3 regions of the Sporomusa sp. genome follow, and region 3 is predicted to be linked to each of the others. Evidence: riboswitches for the same ligand, from Rfam matches in the RefSeq annotation. Region 3 holds a riboswitch; each other region holds the start of a gene.
What was found. A riboswitch is a leader RNA that binds a small molecule or an ion and turns the genes downstream of it on or off. The one in region 3 is predicted to bind cobalamin.

Region 1: linked by a shared signal. The riboswitch ahead of AC29Z1_RS03785 (TonB-dependent receptor) and the one ahead of AC29Z1_RS07215 (tetratricopeptide repeat protein) in region 3 are both predicted to bind cobalamin.
Region 2: linked by a shared signal. The riboswitch ahead of AC29Z1_RS03765 (response regulator transcription factor) and the one ahead of AC29Z1_RS07215 (tetratricopeptide repeat protein) in region 3 are both predicted to bind cobalamin.

What each region holds. Positions count from the first base shown of each region.
Region 1 is NZ_JBYKYF010000032.1:7,995-12,024, forward strand. Features, by position in the region: gene AC29Z1_RS03770 (type II secretion system protein GspD) at 1-83, shown strand, start outside; gene AC29Z1_RS03775 (hypothetical protein) at 111-503, shown strand; gene AC29Z1_RS03780 (hypothetical protein) at 684-1,406, shown strand; cobalamin riboswitch at 1,425-1,604, shown strand; cobalamin riboswitch at 1,761-1,941, shown strand; gene AC29Z1_RS03785 (TonB-dependent receptor) at 2,051-4,030, shown strand, end outside.
Region 2 is NZ_JBYKYF010000032.1:3,250-7,279, forward strand. Features, by position in the region: gene AC29Z1_RS03755 (adenosylcobinamide amidohydrolase) at 190-1,293, shown strand; gene AC29Z1_RS03760 (hypothetical protein) at 1,366-2,175, shown strand; cobalamin riboswitch at 2,405-2,584, shown strand; gene AC29Z1_RS03765 (response regulator transcription factor) at 2,750-3,283, shown strand; cobalamin riboswitch at 3,400-3,583, shown strand; gene AC29Z1_RS03770 (type II secretion system protein GspD) at 3,827-4,030, shown strand, end outside.
Region 3 is NZ_JBYKYF010000079.1:170-10,334, reverse strand. Features, by position in the region: gene cobO (cob(I)yrinic acid a,c-diamide adenosyltransferase) at 1-320, opposite strand, end outside; gene AC29Z1_RS07235 (hypothetical protein) at 313-510, opposite strand; gene AC29Z1_RS07230 (nitrogenase component 1) at 619-1,914, opposite strand; gene AC29Z1_RS07225 (nitrogenase component 1) at 1,907-3,205, opposite strand; gene AC29Z1_RS07220 (nucleotide-binding protein) at 3,192-4,007, opposite strand; gene AC29Z1_RS07215 (tetratricopeptide repeat protein) at 4,089-4,655, opposite strand; cobalamin riboswitch at 5,130-5,312, opposite strand; gene AC29Z1_RS07210 (methyl-accepting chemotaxis protein) at 5,443-6,621, opposite strand; gene AC29Z1_RS07205 (CHASE3 domain-containing protein) at 6,614-7,138, opposite strand; gene AC29Z1_RS07200 (DUF3887 domain-containing protein) at 7,416-8,171, opposite strand; gene AC29Z1_RS07195 (hypothetical protein) at 8,281-8,475, opposite strand; gene AC29Z1_RS07190 (cobaltochelatase subunit CobN) at 8,529-10,165, opposite strand, start outside.

The sequences.
Region 1 (4,030 bases), on a different contig from region 3:
TGGGGGGATTGTTTCACTCCACATCCAAGCAGGTTACCGAGACCGAACTGGTCATCATGCTGACACCTAAGATAATTGAGTAATTTTACACTCAGGAGGTTATCTGGATTATGAGTAAACTATTGCGGACAGTCACGCTGGTGTTGCTTTTAACCACCTCCCTGCCGGCAGCCGGCTACGCCGCCACCGCTGTGCCGCCGGTTTCCGGCGTGGTTTTAATGCCGCCGAATGTTCAGCTATTTGGTCATGTCAGTCTGATAAATTGCTATGCACTTTCCAACAGCTGCTATGCAGTGGTGGAGCTTCGCGACACTCCCGGCAAAAGCATAGTGGTCAGGACATCCGAAACCAGGCTGCAAAGCCTGCTGGAAACCGCTTTGGCCACAGGCAACCTGATCTCGTTTGTGGGACAAGGAGTTCTTGTCCAGTCACCGCCCCGGGGCGGTACCTGGAATATGGAAGTTTATGCGATCGATGAAATAACGCTCTATAACCGCAAGTAAAAGTTTTTGGCTGAGTGATTGGAGAAGGAGCCGATCATGAGAAAAAGCGCAGGCTGTTTGATCCTTTTGTATCTATGCCTCGTGTGGACGACGATGCCGGTGAATGCCGCCGCTGTAGATGACATAGCCGCGCGCTGGGCGCCGATTATCTGCCTGCATGGTCAGGTCGATGGCCTGCGCATGGCGGAGAATACCTTTACTCTTGTAAATTATGACCGCGACTGGCGGCTCAATAACAACTGGTACAATCTGCTGTTTTATCCACCCCGTCCGGCTATGTACTATTCGGTCGTGGAAAGCGACAGCCATTATTTCCTCGGCTATTACCAGTATTACCCCAGACACAGCGGCGGACATGAGCATGATCTGACCGGCGTGCTGGCTGCCGTCCGCAAAACACCGGATGGAGCCGGACGGCTGGAGCACCTGATCACCTACAGCGATGGCAGCTGGCAGTCCTGGAGAGGTTCGCGGGTTCGCCGGGAGGGCAGTCATCCGGTGCTGAATGTTCGTGCTGGCAGTCATCGGCTTACCGCTGCCGGACGCAGCCGGAAGGCCTTGCCGGCTGCTGCTATGTACCCGACCGCCCTGACAGACAGTCAGCCAGCAGAAAACAAAAACGGCGTTCTACCGGGGAGAGTACACGGCGGTTACATATTAGTGCCGTTGGCCGAGTTGTGGGAACGGCGCCAGGATATTGGCCTGAACCGCGCTTTTGCCCGCTGGGGATATTTGGACAGCATTAACGCCATTCGGGTAACCGTGCCCTGGGTCTGGGAATATCGCCGGTATAACTGGCTGGCGCAGCCGGGTGAACTGGTGCAATATTTTCAGGGCCGGAAGGTAAAAACCTGCATTTACCTCAGCAAGCCTTATCAGGCGAAAGGTAAGCCAAGAGATTGACCAGGAAAAAGCTAGACAATTTAATAGCCAGGTACAGGTGCCCTATGGGGCTTAATAGGGAAGACCGGTGTAAGGCTGGCGCGGTCCCGCCACTGTAATGAGGAGCAACCCTAGGTATGCCACTGAGAAATATGTCTTGGGAAGGTAAGGGAAGCCATGATTCAGAGCCAGGAGAACTGCCTGTACAACAATCACCGGTGACCTGCGAGCGATGGGTAGGGGATTATTTGGGCAGTCTGTGTTTACAGGCGCAGGGCGGTATCTGCCGCGACAAGCTTTGTTTCATGGATTTCTCATCTAGCTACCACAGGTTCGCAATGGGGTGGCTCTATGAGAAATCTATTTTTGCTTTGTAAGACAGTTTTAAATACAGGTTCCCTATCAAAGGGTTTAATAGAGAAGACCGGTGAAAAACCGGCGCGGTCCCGCCACTGTAACACGGAGCCGGTCCTGATAGGCCACTGGAAAGCATTCCGGGAAGGCAGGAGCGGCGATGAACTGGAGTCAGGAGAACTGCCTGTAGGACAATCTTCGAAAGACCTTGCGAGCGACAGGGCGAAGGTTGGCGAGACATCCAGGAAAAGGAGGGCACTTATTACATTTCATGCATTGGTGAAGTTTTAAGAAAGAGGAGAGATCACGAAGTGAGACAACGGAGAGTGAAGAAAAAAGCTCTGGCACTAAGCATCGCCTGTACACTGACCTTCAGTCTGTCCCCCGCTTATGGCGGTATAACTTATGCGGCGGCAGCCGAGAGCGAACCGTCAACAACGGACACTGCGGCAACCGACACCGGCGCAGCGCCAGACTATACTCTGGAGGCCATAACCGTCGAAGCCAAGCGCCCAGACTGGGAATCCAAGCTGTCGCCGGGCACGGTGACCATTATCCGGCCTGATGATTACAAGGGCGAGCAGAAGACATTGCCCGAAATGCTCAAAGACGTTCCAGGCGTTCATGTCCGTTATGTATCCGGCAAGGGCCAGTATACCACCGTCAGTGTTCGGGGCAGCACGGCTGCCCAGGTAGGGGTATTCGTGGATGGGGTACTCTCTAACCTTGGCGGCGATGCGGCTGTCGATATTTCCACCATACCCATTAACAATGTCGAGCGGATTGAGGTGTACCGCGGCTATATCCCAGCTCGGTTCGGCGGCACCTATATGGGCGGGGTTATCAACATCATCACCAAAAAGCCGGACAAGGCCAATATCTCGGCCCGAATCGGCAAAAGCTCCTGGGGCGGCACCACTGCCGGGTTGGAGATCAGTCAGCCGCTGGGTAAAGGCAGCCTGATGATTGGCATCAACCGTGACGAGAGCGACGGGGATTTCCGTTATAAGAATCCTGGCTCGGACGCGGCCTATGCGAAATGGATGCCGGGATTGCAGGCGGAAATGGCTAATCAGATTAATCTTGCAAACCAATCACTAAGTTCGTTGAGCATTAACACTGGTTTTTCTACCGCAGACGAATTGAATAAGGCATTTAATACTCCTGCTGTGTATAATGATATGCTAACCACAGCAATAGAAAATTTCTGGAAAAGATTTCCCTTTGGCAGTAAGGAAGCTACCCTGATAATATTTGGCTGGACTGAAGAAGTATATAATCAGCAAGCAAAGTCAGCGCTAGATCATATTAATACTAATTTCAATGAGCAGACAGCGGGTTTGGCCAAACAAATATCCCAGCTTTCTGAGGACTCCACCCGCTGGCGCAAGAATAACGACTACAAAAATACTGATGCCATAATTAAATGGCAGGATGACCACTGGTTGGTCAAGGGCAGCTGGAAGAAAATTGACCGGGGGTTGCCAACAGCCATGTATCTCACCGGGGATATTTCGGATCCTAGCTACTCATGCATTGACATGCCGGGCTGGTTTGAGCGGAAACGGCAGGAACTAACTACCAAGGATTTGCTGGTAGGCCGGCGGGATACATCCGGCAATCTGGAATGGGGCTGGCAGGTCAACTATCTGGACCAGGACAAGCGTTACCGTAATCCAGATCATGCGGCAAATGGCGGAGTGGAAAGGGTGCTCGGCAAATGGAGTGCCTACGACTCTCGGCGGCTTGGCGGGGCCATTGACGGCACCTATAAGGCCGGTGATAACCATATGTTTGAGTTTCTGGCTAACTGGTCCAAAGAGAAAATGGATGTAGACGGCAGCCGGATGGACAAATATGATTATGAACCCAGCCTTACCAACCGCGAGCGATTTCGGACATATTATGAACATACCCTGTTCAATCTCCAATTGCAGGATACTATAACCCTCAACCAGGCGGCTGATCTCTGGCTGACTCCCAGTATCCGCTACAATTATTCCAAAGTCATGGGGAGGGCGCTGGGAAAATCCGACTTAAATAGATGGGTCGATCAGGAGGATTCACAGGTTAATGATAAGGTGACCTGGCAGTTGGCGCTAAAAAAGAAGATGGATGAACATCTGACGTTGCGTTCCACCTATGGTACCTACTACCGGCTGCTCAACCTGTATGAAATTGCCGGTGACGGTGCCGGCATTTTACCCCGTCCTAATAAGAATAACGGACCCCAGTACGCCAATCAAAGTATATTTCCGGTACCAGAGGAAGGGAAGCAGTGGGACTTGTCA
Region 2 (4,030 bases), on a different contig from region 3:
GTATTCGCGCTAGTAAGTGTGAACATGAGTTAAGCAAAGATAAATGCTCCGGCCACATAGGCTGGCTGCTTAGGAAGTCCGGCAGGCATTTCCTGCAGCTTGGTCGGTGACTGTGCAGGGGGAGTTCGATCAGATTTGGAAAAGAGGATGAAAAACATGAGCAGTTGGTTACATGGGAGGGAGCAGGCCTTGAAATTATGTACGCTAAGTACTGGTGATTCTGTATATCGTTACAATAAAAGCATTGTGATTCCGTTTGAACAGCCCCGTAAGGTAGCCAGCACTGCTATTGTAAACGGCGGCTATCGGGAGGATCTGACGGCAGTTTTTAATAATGACTGCAACCCTGGCGCCGGGATGGCTTGCGTCATGCGCGCACCTACCTATCAGGAACATATGCGGCTTGTTACAGAGGAAATCGGGCTTGAGCCGGCGACGACGGCCGGGATGCAAACAGCGGCGTCCATGGAGAATGTTGCCATACATGCGCAATGCTATGAGAATCTGACCGTTACGGCTATCGTAACCGGTGGGGTTGAGGTTAACGGCGGCCGGGTCGGCGACCCGGCAGATTATTTCCAGCCCATTGACAAAAATATGGTAGAAAAACCTGGAACCATCAATATTATCCTGGTCATCGACGCCGACTTGCCGCCAGGAATTTTAAACCGTGCTCTGGTAACTTGTACCGAAGCTAAGACGGCCGCGCTGGAGGAACTTATGGCCGGCAGCAATTATTCGACAGGTCTGGCTACCGGCTCGGGAACCGACCAGACCATTGTTATCGCCAACCCGCAAGCGGCGCTGTACCTGGAGAGTGCCGGCAAACACACCAAACTGGGTGAACTCATCGGCCGGACCGTCCTGCCGGCAGTCAAAGAGGCGCTATTTAAACAGACCGGATTGTCGCCGCGCCAACAGCACAGCATGCTGCGCCGCTTCAAACGCTATGGTCTTACCGAAGAAAGTTTATGGCAGGATTATATCAAAAAAAGCCAAAAAACAATGCTGAAACCGAAGTTTATGGATGCGCTCCACCAGCTGGACGGAGATAATTATTTGGTAACCTATGCAGCCGCTTATGTCCACCTTCTCGATGAACTGCAATGGGAATTGTTGTCGGGTGTGGAAGTACGTCAGGCGGGTAATGAACTGCTGACCTTAGCCGCGGCTAAATACTATCTGGAAGCGCCAATTATTACAGGTACGGAAATTGAGTCCTGCCTGAAAGCCTGGCAAAGCTTGATTTTGGCGATTCTCAGGAAAAAACTGACTGAAATGGCAAAGAACTGACACATCCTGCGGATGTTATTCAGCCGGCAATTTGCTATACTATAGGAAAAGATTGCAAGGAGGATGATTAGGATGATGGGTGGCTTTGTTGTTCGCGTATTGGTAGGCATACTTGTATGGGGGACAACGTTGGCGGTGACAGCGCCCGATGCCTGGGCAGCAACTCGATTGCTGGCAAAGGATACTAAGCTTCATCCGCAGGGCTGGACTGCCGGTGATCCTATCACTTTCAAGAAAAATACTGTTGTCACATTGAATGACCAGGAAGAAGTCGTCACTGGAACGCTGGACAAGGATACGCTGCTGCTGCCGCGCGGCTGGAACCGGGTCATTGATGATTATTACTTTTCAACCGTCTATGCAGGTAGCGGCCCTTATTTTGGCCGGTTTGGCTTCCGGCCGTATTTTGCCCGAAACTATCCTGTCACGATTCCCGGATACGGCCATTTGCTGTATAAAGGCGGCACCGTGGTAACCTTTAGTGAGCAGGGTGATGTTATCTCAGGAACCATAGCTCATCAGGCTACTTTGCGGTTAACAGAGGACAAGTATGGTTATGTGACTTTTAAAGAAGATACTGTTCTCAGGTTCTATGACTCGGGCGCAGTTATGTCAGGAACTTTGGCGGAGGATACTTACCTGCGCCCAGTGGGTTGGCAAAAGCTTATAAAAGGCGCTGATACCGCCGGTTTCATAAAACTCAGCAAGGGGAAAACGGTCACTTTTAACGAAGCAGGCGAACTTATCGCCGGTACGATCAAAGATGCGGTTACCCTGACAGCCGAGGACGGGACGCAACAAAAATTTCCCGCCGGCTCAGCCCTCAAGTGGAATGAAAACGGCGTTGTCCTAAAAGAAAAATTTGTCCAAAGCATGCCCTGATAATAGGAGGATAAAAAGGGACGGGAACTTGTGGCAGTGTGAGGTTAAGCAGTGTCGAACCGTGAATGCTTTTTACCAAAATACCTCATTTGAGGTATTTACGTCTCACCCCGCATGTCCTACTCTTACATTAGAAGATAATACTGCTGCCTGTAGATTAATGCTGTGAACCGACAAAAGAATACTGCTGGGATAGGTGCCTGATAAGCGGGGCGATAGATATTTGGCCAAAATGCTATGTATCTGCAGCGCCGCTAGAGGCTTAAAAGAGAAGCCGGTTGAAAGCCGGCGCGGTCCCGCCACTGTAACGGGGAGCAAATCCACATAATGTCACTGAAGTTTGCCTTTGGGAAGGCGTGGAGGAGCAACGATCCGGAGCCAGGAGAACTGCCTATCTGACAATCGCCGCTTGACCTACGAACGATGGGAAGGAGGTTATGCAACTGTGAATAGACGTTTAGCTCTATTGACAGAATAGCTCTCTTTTCCATGGAGAGCTTTTTTTATTTGTACTGACTTGCTATGATCTTTGCTTATGAGCATAAGAAAAAATCAAAGGCAGAAGGTGTTATAAATGATACCTCAACGAGCTTTTCGGCAACTGCAGCAACCCGGTCATGGAATCTGCATTTTAAACTGGCAATTAAAAACAAAGTATCAGAATGAGAACGCCAGAGAGATTTTTACAGAACACCCGGAATTGTTTCAACAACTTACGAAAATTTGTGAATTTTTTAGCGTGGAGCCTAAGGATGCCGGTAATCCTTTAATCAGTCATACCGGTACGCTGCATTATTTGTCGGCTATGGTGAGTTTTAGCTGCCTGCGAATTGGCGAAGAGGAGAAAACCTGCTTTTTTATCATTTTTGATTATATTTCCTTGCTGGATGACGAATTGTCAGCAAACATTGTACTTACTCCCCGGGAGCAGGAAATTGTGCATATCATGGCAATGGGAAAGACCAATAAAGAAATAAGCAAAATACTGTGTATTGGTTTGGAAACCGTTAAATCCCATATTCGCAATTTGTTTGCCAAGACAGGCACGAGTTCGAGGGTGGAGCTCATTGCGAAACTTCAGCATATCCGGAATGCAGGTATGTTGTGATTGTGCCACTCCCCCGAAAATACCTCACTTGAGGCATTTACCGTTTGGTAGGATTAGGATATTCTGAAAACAAAACAAATTGTGAGCCAATTCACTAGAAAAAATGGCTTCAGCCAATTGCATACAGGGGTACAGGTGCCCGCAAGGGCCTAACAGAGAAGTCCGGTTAAAGACCGGCGCGGTCCCGCCACTGTATTGGGGAGCAATTCCGGAAAAATGTCACTGGAACGATACGTTCCGGGAAGACCCGGAGGAGCCATGATCCAGAGCCAGGAGAACTGCCTGTACAACAATCACCGTTATACCTGCGAGCGATGGGGAGGGGATTTGGATGTACGGCATTTGTTCAGGCCATTATGCCGGAATAAATCAAGAAGCCTCCAGGGATGTGTCATTTGCATCGCGGGCGGCTTCTTTCATTTTTAGTAGTGGGATAGATTTCGGGAAACGGAAACAGGTGATATGACTTACGCAGAGCAAGTGATCTGAAAGACGGTGAGTATCTTGGCAGGTTATCGCCAGCGCTGTTTTTATTCCCTTATAGTGATTTTGCTGATTGTACTATTGCCTTGGCTTTCGCTGGCTGCGCCGACTGATGCTGTTTTCGTGCCGGCATCCGGGCAAGAGGCAGCTGCGCCGCCGTCTGGTGCTCCTAGTGACACCGCCGGGACGGCTGTATCGGTTCCTGAGTCTGATACTTCCGGACTCAAACCGCTAGTTGTGCAACTAGATTATCTTAAAGTTGAG
Region 3 (10,165 bases):
ATGATTTCCTGCCTGACATCTTCCAGTGCATTTTGGGCCGCATCTTTAAGCTTATCTCGGTCATCGCCACTACTATTTCTCACAAAAGCTTCGCCCATTTGGCAGATAACAAAATCTGCTCCCATTCTTTCGGCTGTTTTCAATTCGCCATATTTCCGATTACCTTTAATGAATTGTATTACAAGTACCCTAAGCCCTTGTCCCCAGGCCCGCATACCCAGTCCCAAAGCAGCCGTTGTTTTTCCTTTGCCATTTCCGGTATTCACAATAATTAATCCTTTGGGTTCTACCATACTGACAATACTACGCTTTCTATGCATGGCCCTTCATTCTCATTTCCATAAAACTAGCCATCTGTCTGGCCTTAAAACACCCTATTGGCTGTCTTGCTACATCCTGTTTCTTAATGACTATGAGGAAATAGACTGCCTTAGGCGGGCTGGTTTTATTCTCCTGAGTAGAAAGATGCGCATTATCATATGGCCAATTTTTCGGAGTATATTGCAACATACAATCTCCCTCCTTGACAAAATCTATCGTTAACAATTTGTTCCGCAGACTCAATAGACGCACAACTGCCTATTATATATGGCTTACGTGCTTTTATTTATAGCAATATCATCTGCGCCGTTGACAGTAAGCAATATACTGATTCCAAAGCCGTTCCAGCATGTGGCAGGCCCCCTGTATTCCCATAAAAGGCCGATCACTAAGGATGACTTCGTCATATACCGGCAGCGCAATATTCTGACATACCACGTTAGACACCGCCTTTTGCTGCAATATAGCCTTCTCGTTGCTGCCAGCCAACAATAACCCGCCCTCCAGTTCTGTCAACAACCGCTCAATTACCTGACTGTCGCCGGTGGCCTCAATAAAAGTGTCAATACAATCCGGTAAAGGATAAGATGGTTGTTTATCATAGGCCATTACCGTCAGCCAGCCTGTATCCAGCCACTCGGTTCGAACCGCCTCAGCCATGGCCACAGCTACCGAGCCAGGGGCGGCGATCAGCGTCTTTTCAAACCACATATCTCCCCAAATGCGCTGCATTTCCAGCGTAGCTGCCTGCACCTTCCGTTCCAGGATGCTGACTTCCTGCCGGACTTTCCCCAAGTCAATGCTGCCGCCTGATACATGTTGCTGCAAACTTTGCAGCCAGGTGAGCGATCCCTGCAGCCCATAGGGCGGCGGTAAAGACACATAAGGCATACCATATCGCTCGTTAAGCAATACGGCCAAGTCATATCCCAATTCTTCATGCACCACAACATTGAGCGCAGCACTGGTCATACTGGCTATTTCCTCGGTACTACTGCCAGCTCCCGGGCAGGCCAGCACCTGATATCCTGCCAGCTTGAGCATGCGTTTTAGTTCCTGCACATCATTATCGGCATTATAGTACCCCATCGTACATCCCAGCAGATTAACAGTACCGGGCAGCACACCGTTTGAACGGGTAAGCGGCATCTGCTCCAGATATGCTCTGGCAGCAGCACGGTAGCCTGCGGCAAAACCGCCAGCCAGCCCACCGCTATCCACATAGACCACCGGGCAATTCAAATCCACCTGCTTGGCAATTCCCGCAATATCATCACCAATCAAACTGACGGAACAGCTATTTTCAATCAGTACGACAGATGGACAATCCCGCCGTCGGATGGTATCCAGTGTTTCCAGCAAACATTCCTCAGTACCGTAGACAACGGCATGATTATCGGCCTGCGTACAATAAAATTGTGAACTAACTGCCGGACACTGTCTTTCCAGATGGCGAAGCGCATAAAAATAGCACCACATGGGACCATTAGCCACTAATACAGCATCAGGAATACCAGCGAAAAAAGCGGCTGAACCGGTAAGTGCACAGGCCTCTGCCAGAGTACGCATATCTTTCCACTGACGATTACACATATACAATCCCTCCCCGCCTGTCATGACGCTGCGCCAGACGTACCAGTTTGGTCATCAACGTGATGATGCCGCCAACCCCAGCCAGTGGCAATAGTGGCAAAAAGAGCTGCTTTTTCCCTACATCCGCCAATTCATGGGTTGTCACCACAATATCCGCCGTATCTACTACGGCTTCACCTTCAACCAGAGAATAACAGGGTATCGTGGTTTGTTTCTTCAGTTCCTCATATAAATCGGCCCGTTGGTCGTCACTCAACACATCGTCCATCAGAACAATGCCTGCCAAAGTTACCCTATATAAGGAAAATAACTCTAACACCCAGGCGGGGTCAAAATAAAGCAGCGGGCGGCCAACATACAACACAATCCGCTTGCCCTGCAACAAGGCGCTACACTTAGCAATATGCTGATTCAACCGGTCTTCTTCTGTTTTGATGGCAACCGCAGCTTGCTGTTCCCGGTTTAGAAACCGGCCAAGGTTCGTCAACCACAAGGCAGTCAACCGCCAGCCTGCAGGATAGTCGCCGTCAAAAGCAGGGACTCCAAGCATGTCCTCTAATTCCTGTCCCAACTTGCGCATCCAGGTATCAGACGGTTTGGTGCCAGTAAGCGGAACCGTCAGCGCGGTAACCGGCACCTGTCTTATATCTTCTAGCGAGGCATATGCCGGGAAATGACAATACACTTTGAGGCCAAAATACTCAAGCAAACGCTTAATTTCCTGCACATCAACCCCATTGGGACCACCACGGTCTCCTAATAAAGTAACTGTATTAGCCAGCTTTGGCTGGGCAATCATAAACCGCTCGGCTAATAATTTGCCTGCATGATAAAATCCGGCATAATAGTCGCCATCCAGATATCCGTAGCAAGGAACAGACATCACTGGTATACCCAGTGCCGCCTCTGCCTCCCTGGCTATCGCTGCGGTATCATCACCAATCACGCCAGCCACACAGGAGTTGGCAATCAAAATATAGCTGGGCTGATATTTTGCGGCTGCATAATCAATACATTGTCTGAGCAGTTCGGCTCCGCCGAAAATCGAATGTTCCTCCGTCAGCCCGCTAATTACCAGTGGTGCGGAGTACTGCTCCTGCATAAATTGCTGTTTTGCCAACGAACGGAAATGCATCCCCAAATCCATTTCCCGGCCGATATGCCCGCATGCTTTGGGGCTATGGTAAATAACAACAGCACCTTCATTATGTGAAACAGCACGCCAAACTCCTGGCATGGCGCAACTATAGCCCCGTTTGCGGGCTGTTTTCGCCCGTTTATTCATCACCATAGCTAAGTACCAACTCCTCTAACTCCTCAAACGACAGGGGGCTTGGCACAGTCAGCGCCGTATTCTCACAAATATAGTCGGCTAACTTACGATAAATTGCCGCCTGCGGCGATTCTGCTGCAAATTCTATAACCGTTTTACGATGAATTTCAGCCTTATTGACAGTACGATCTCGAGGAATATAGGCTACCAAAGAAGTATTTAATCTTTTGGCGAATTCCTCCAGCAACGCCTGCTCATTGACAATACCGCGGCTATTGCCAATGATGCCGCCAAGCCGCACCGGCCCGCGGGCGGCATAGCGGGCCACCCCTTTGGCAATATTGTTGGCAGCATAGAGCGACATGAGTTCGCCGGAGGAAACGATATAAATATCGGTTGCATAGCCCTCCCTTATGGGTACGGCAAAGCCGCCGCACACCACATCACCTAATACATCATAAAGAATAAGGGCATCTTCAGGCAAAGCCTGCAAGGCTCTCAGCTTTTCTAAGGCCACGATAATGCCGCGTCCGGCACAGCCCACTCCCGGTTCAGGCCCTCCGGCCTCAACACATTGTACGCCACCAAAACCAGTGTGTACCAAGTGTTCTGCTTTGACTTCGTCACCATACTGCTTGACCATGTCCAGTACAGTTTGGGAACAAACCCTACCTAGTAAAAGGCGGGTTGAATCGTTTTTGGGATCACAGCCAATTTGACAGACCTGATATCCTTTTTCAGCCAAAGCTGCCGACACGTTGGCGGCTGTGGTAGACTTGCCGATTCCCCCTTTGCCATAAAAGGCAATTTTTTTTTGCATATTACTTCAATCCCTCCCGATATATAGTCAGTCTTCAACACCTAATCTGTTTAGCATTTTTTTTGCTGCCGCAATGGCTTCCTACGTTTCTTTTTCGTTCGGCACATTGGCAAGTAAGCTTTTATAGGCTGCAATAGCTTCTTCGTTACATTCCAGCTTCTGATAACATACACCTTTAACCAAATAGGCACCAGCGTGCTTCGGCTGTAAGACAATAACCTGTTCTAAGTCACCGATAGCCAGTTCATATTGTCCCATATAGTAATAACAGATTCCCCGGCGAAAACGGGCGTCGATATCCTGGGGAGCCATTTCGAGAATACTAGTATAATCAGCCAGAGCTGCCTCATACTGTTTTGCCTCATAATAACTCAGCCCCCGCGCTGCGTAGGCCTGTACATTTTTTGGGTCCAGTTTGATGGCCTGATCATAATCAGCCATTGCCAAATCAAACTGATTATTGCTGGCATAGGCTTTTCCCCGCTTGATATAGGCTGCCGCATCATTGGGATTGGCGGTAATAGCCTTGGTGCTGGCAGCAATAACTTTTTGATTGGACTTAGCATCAGTCTTCTTATCTGCGGCAAAACCAATAGACACACTGGTCATAATAAAAGCAACAACAAGTAATATAATGGTTTTCTTCAACCCAAACACCTCTCTTACTAACTAATTACACTCTTGTTTCATGTACCGGCTCTCCTGCCGGTTCGATCATTGAAAAGCTACAGTACTGTGTACTGACAAGAAAAGACTTGACTTGCGGCAAGTACCTTGAGACGGTACAAATGGCCATGCCAACCCTGGCACAATCGGCACTAGGCCATCAAGACGCGTAGCAGCAAATCCTACTTTGATTTATGTCAACAGAATTTAATATAAATTCTGGTATAATAAAAAGGCGCGGGTCATAGTCGACCCGCAAACATGAAGGAGTAAGAAGAATGACATTAATAAGAAACTCCCTGCTACCATGGCAGCAGGGAGGATTTCTACAGCAAACACAACTAGAAACTCCTGATCTATGACCAGGAGTAAATTCAGCAAAACAACACCACTCACTGGAATAATTCCAGATAAGCAGATGTAACTGTAATCTCCTCCCCATCACTCGTGGGTAAAACGGCGATTTTTTGTCAGGCAGTTCTCCTGGCTCTGGATCATAGCTTGCCCAAACCTTCCCAAGACTCTCGTCCCAGTGGTATATCCTTGGGTTCACTCCCCATTACAGTGGCGGGACCGCGCCGGCATCACACCGGTCTTCCCTATTAAGCCCCTAAGGGCACCTAACGCAATAGTATTCACTTTTCACTAAATCTATATGTGTTCATATTATCACTTTTTAGTAAATAATGTCAAGTAAAATTCAGTTTCAAAACTTATACTGCCTGACTTACTGTCCGGGTTTCCGATATCCATACCATTGCCGGTAAACTCAACACTGGAATTTAGCCACCTGTGAGCGCATATCCTCGGCCATAAGGCACAGGCTCCGGCTGGAAGCGGCTACTTCCTCAATAGCCGCCGATTGTTCTTCAGTTGCCGAAGTAATCATCTGCGTATAGCTTACTGTTTCAGTAGCTACGGCGTAAACATTTTGCATAGATATACCTATTGCCGAGCTGGCATTTGCCAATTGCTCGGTGTCTGCCGTTATTTTCTGAACCTTTGTATTCAAATGGGTAATCATCAAATTAATCTGGTTTAGCTGCTCATCAGTGACGGCCAAAAGCTGCGAACCTTTTTCGACTTCTTCCAATCCACACTGCATCGAACGAACTGCTATATCTGTATCACTTTGCACATGGCTAATGATCTCAGCAATATGTTTAGCCGCCGCTTGGGATTGTTCTGCCAACTTCCGGACTTCCTCCGCAACCACAGCAAAACCTTTCCCGTGTTCACCGGCGCGAGCTGATTCAATAGCCGCATTTAAAGCTAACAGATTGGTCTGTCCAGCAATGCCGCTAATAACCGTAACAATTTTGCCAATTTGTTGAGAACTGTCTCCCAGTTTTTTTACCACTTCTGTGGCAACGCTGACTATCCGCCGAACTTCTAACATTTGCCCTGTTGCTTCTTGCATAGCAGCACGTCCTGTCTTGACGGTCTGCGCTGTTTCGGTTGAACGCTCGGAGGCTTCTACTGCGTTATTCGCAATATGGGTTATAAAAGAAACGATCTCTTCAATGGTAGCCAGCACCTGCTTGACAGCGTCTGTTTGCTTCGCCGCACCTTCTGCTACCTTCGCTACCGTGTTTGCAATTTGACTTGACGCCTCAGCCGATTCTTCTGATACAGCCATAAGCTGTTGACCGGCTGACGTTACCGCCTCAGATGTCTTAGAGATAGAAGAAACCATCATGCGAAGCCTCTTAGTCATCGTCGAAAAAATATCAAGCATATCGCTGATTTCATCTTTACCCTTAGACTTATACCGAGTTTTAGGTGTCCTCAAATCACCTTCGGCAATTTGCTTGGCGGCAAACGCTACTGTTACTAGCGGCTGGGTAATCTTACGGGAAAACCCTAGCGCGATTATCATGGCAACAAGCACGGCAAGCATATCCACTATCCACATGGTACGGTTAGTATCGTGGACTTCTTCATTCACAGCCTTTTGCCGCTCGTTTATATATCTTTTTTATATATGCAGCAAATTCCTCGGTCTTACTCGCCGCTGCATCTACTGTCATTACAATGTTAGGCAAGAATTCAATAACTTCTTCCTGCCCCTTTTCTCGCCGTATCTCAATGGCGGCATCTACGGCCTTATTATAGTCAAGCAAGATAGCTTTCAATTCCCCCAGACGCTCTTTCCCTTCAGCAGTTACCAACATGGTCTCCAATGCGTTAGCATGTTGCCACATTTCCTTTTTTGCTTGCATATAACGCTGGACATACTGATCATTTCCCGTTAAATAATAGGTACGGGCAAAGGATGCTTGCTTATATAACTGTAACTGAATACCGTCGCCATGAGTTTTAATTTGCCCAACCCATCCGATCAGATTATTGAAATTCTCCGCTACAGCTTGTGATTTTGTAAAAATGTACCCACTCATTAATACCAAGAGCATCACTATCACCAAACATACACCTAAAAATTGTCTGCCAACTGTCAATTTCATAAAGCTTTATCCTCCCTATTGGGGATTCACGATTGCAGGTATTCTGTAGTTTGTTTCAATGCTTTGACATTCAGACGTCTGAGGACAAAAAACCAGGTACAGACCTTTCTCAGGCCTTTGTCCTTCATGTTTTTTACATTACTCTATAACCCCGCCTTTGGCGCCTATCTTCTGCCATTAAGTTAAACGGCAAAATCAATCTGCTCAATCTTGTTTTGGTTAACAGACTACACCATATACTTGTCACATAGTCAACTGTGTGGTGTAATAATAAGTTTTAAATCGGCGCATCAATCCAAAAGCCTGCAACCAAAAGACTAGCATCTTCTTGCCTTAGAACAGTGCGCACGGTAATAGCCTCTTTTTCTTTTTCGAACTTCACTTTGTAAGAAATAATGGTGAAGGTCTCTTTTTCTTCGGCAGTAATAGGCTCTTGGGATACATATTTGCCAAGTTTTTGTTTAATCGACTGGCTGAGCAGCCAGAACTGATTCTCTGGCAAACCACTTTTCATCTTTTGATCAAAGTTTGCTGAAAATCTCGTGTAATCACTCTGATTAATACTGGTAAGCATTGCTTCGGTAATTTGATCGGCTGAACGTTGCATATCGGGTAATGAAACAGTAGGCGACAACGCTTCACTGCCACTCACCTTTCCGACCCGGTCTGCCACAATCTTCACAACCAGCGCCGACCAAGCCCGTACATCGGCCGCTAATTCGCCGGTAGCTACTGCCGGCGATAAAATCTGATACTTTCCTGCAGTGAGTAAGATCAGGTCATTGCCAGCCTTAGTCACTTCATCTTTACTTAGCCATTGCCACTGATTTTGATCTAACAAGTGCACATATAGCGACGTGGCTGTTACCAAATCCGGCTCTTTGTCCACTTGGCGCAGCGATGCTAAGAAGCGTTTTTTATTTATTGTTCCATACTCTTCCAAGTACTGTTGGTACAAGCTGTCCTCGGTTACGCCGAAGCGATTCATCCGCCGTAGCACACTGCGCTGCTTTTGCGGTGAACATTTTTTCATTGTCTACCTCCAGCTGCGTTATATTATTTCGGTTATTGAACTAAGTGGAACATATCCCAGTGCTGAACCCAATATCCAAGAAAAAAACTACTTACAGCCTAATTTCTCTTCAAACTCTATAAACGGCCCAGCCTATATTAGCAAAACGGCTAACTTTATTATTATTGTAGCTTAACGTCCAGTTAAACGGTAAATCCAAGTTCTCATATTTGTTTACAGAATTATCGCGGTCAAGGATAGCAAGCAACAAACCCAAACATATTTTTTTCCATAAAACAGGCTTTGCACTACTTTTTCTCCTCATTGAAAAGCTCCTCCCGCGCATCGTGTATTTTAATATTAAATTCTAAAAGCCTATTATGAATCAGCTCGTTCCTCCAGCTCCCCTTCGATAGAAAGATATAGTTGTTCCAGCTGTTCCTTGGTCTCTGGTTTGGCATCCCACATACCGCGGCGCTGAGCCTCAAGCAGCTTTTCGGCAATCCTTTGCAGCGCCCAGGGGTTAACCGCTTGCATCCATTTTTGCATAGCTTCGTCAAGCGCTAACTTTTCTGCCAAACCTTCATACATCCAGTCTGTCATGACTTCACTGGTCGCATCCCAATCATAACAATGGCTCACTAGAGCCGCTAAGTCGGCTGCCCCCTTATAACCGTGTTTTTTCATACCTTCGATAAATTTAGGATTTAGTGATTCCCCGCGCAATACACGCCGGAACTCCTCGTCAAGACTCTTAACCTCGGTATGACTTTGGTCAGTGCTGTCACCAATATAACAGAGCGGTGCCTTACCGCGGATACTGCGCACCGCGGCATTCATGCCGCCGCAGTAAGCATTGAAATCATCGGAACTGAGTAAGTGAACCTCATGGTTATCAATATTCTTTATGGTGATATCAAGCCTCCCTAGCTTTTGCCGAAACAGTTGCGGCAAATATTCCCCCTGCCGGCCGGAATCATATACATGCGCGCCCCAGCGCACATACACATCAGCAATATCATGCACATTCTCCCAGTTCTTAGCTTCCAGCAAAGCGGCAACACCGGCGCCATAGCCGCCAGGCGGACAGCCGAAAATGCGGTAACTGGCCTGCTGCCAGGCACACTCCTTTTCCACTCCCTGTTCTTCCAGCATTTCGCTGTCCTGGATAATATGTTTTTTTACAAAATTCATCTCCACCGGTTCATCCAGTGACGCCACCAAGGCAACAGCCTTTTCCATTACCTGTATGGCGGCAAACAGAGTATCGCGAAACAGCCCGCTTACCCTAGCCATAACATCAATCCGCGGACGTTTCAATTCTGCCATCTCAATCACTTCCAAACCGATAACCCTTCTGCTGCCCCTTTGCCAGACAGGCCTTACTCCCATCAAATAGAGCAGCTCGGCTATACATTGGCCGTTTGTCCGCATATTGGAATCAGACCAAAACACCATACCAATGCTCTCAGGATACTCCCCCTCCTCGGCAATATAGCGGGTAATGACCTGCTCAGCAAGTTGGTTGCCGATTTCCCAAGCGGTAGGGGTTGGTAGATTGCCGGGATCGACACCATAAAAATTACGCCCTGTCGGCAGGATATCCGCCCGGCCATTGGTTGGCGCACCGCCCGGTCCAGGTTCGATATATTGGCCGTCCAAAGCCCGCAGCGTATTGGTTATCTCTTGAACGGTAGCTGCCAGCTTGACCGATAGCTCCTTGCAGATATACTGCAAAACGGTTTCCAGTTCGGCTTTAGTCTTTTCTGTAAAAGTAAGTGCCGTTATCTGCGGCAGTCGGAAAACGGCGGCAATTCCCTGTTCAGAAAAACAATGCTCCTGCAAACAAACAACAATACTTGTGCATAATTCCCAAATCTCATCAATCAGCTTGGCATAACTCTTGCTGCCGTCAGGCAATAACTCGCCGCTTTTTTCAACCATTTGATAATAATCATACCCATAAGTATCAGCAATTACCTTAGGCAGCGCAGGAACCTCACCGTTATCCACCC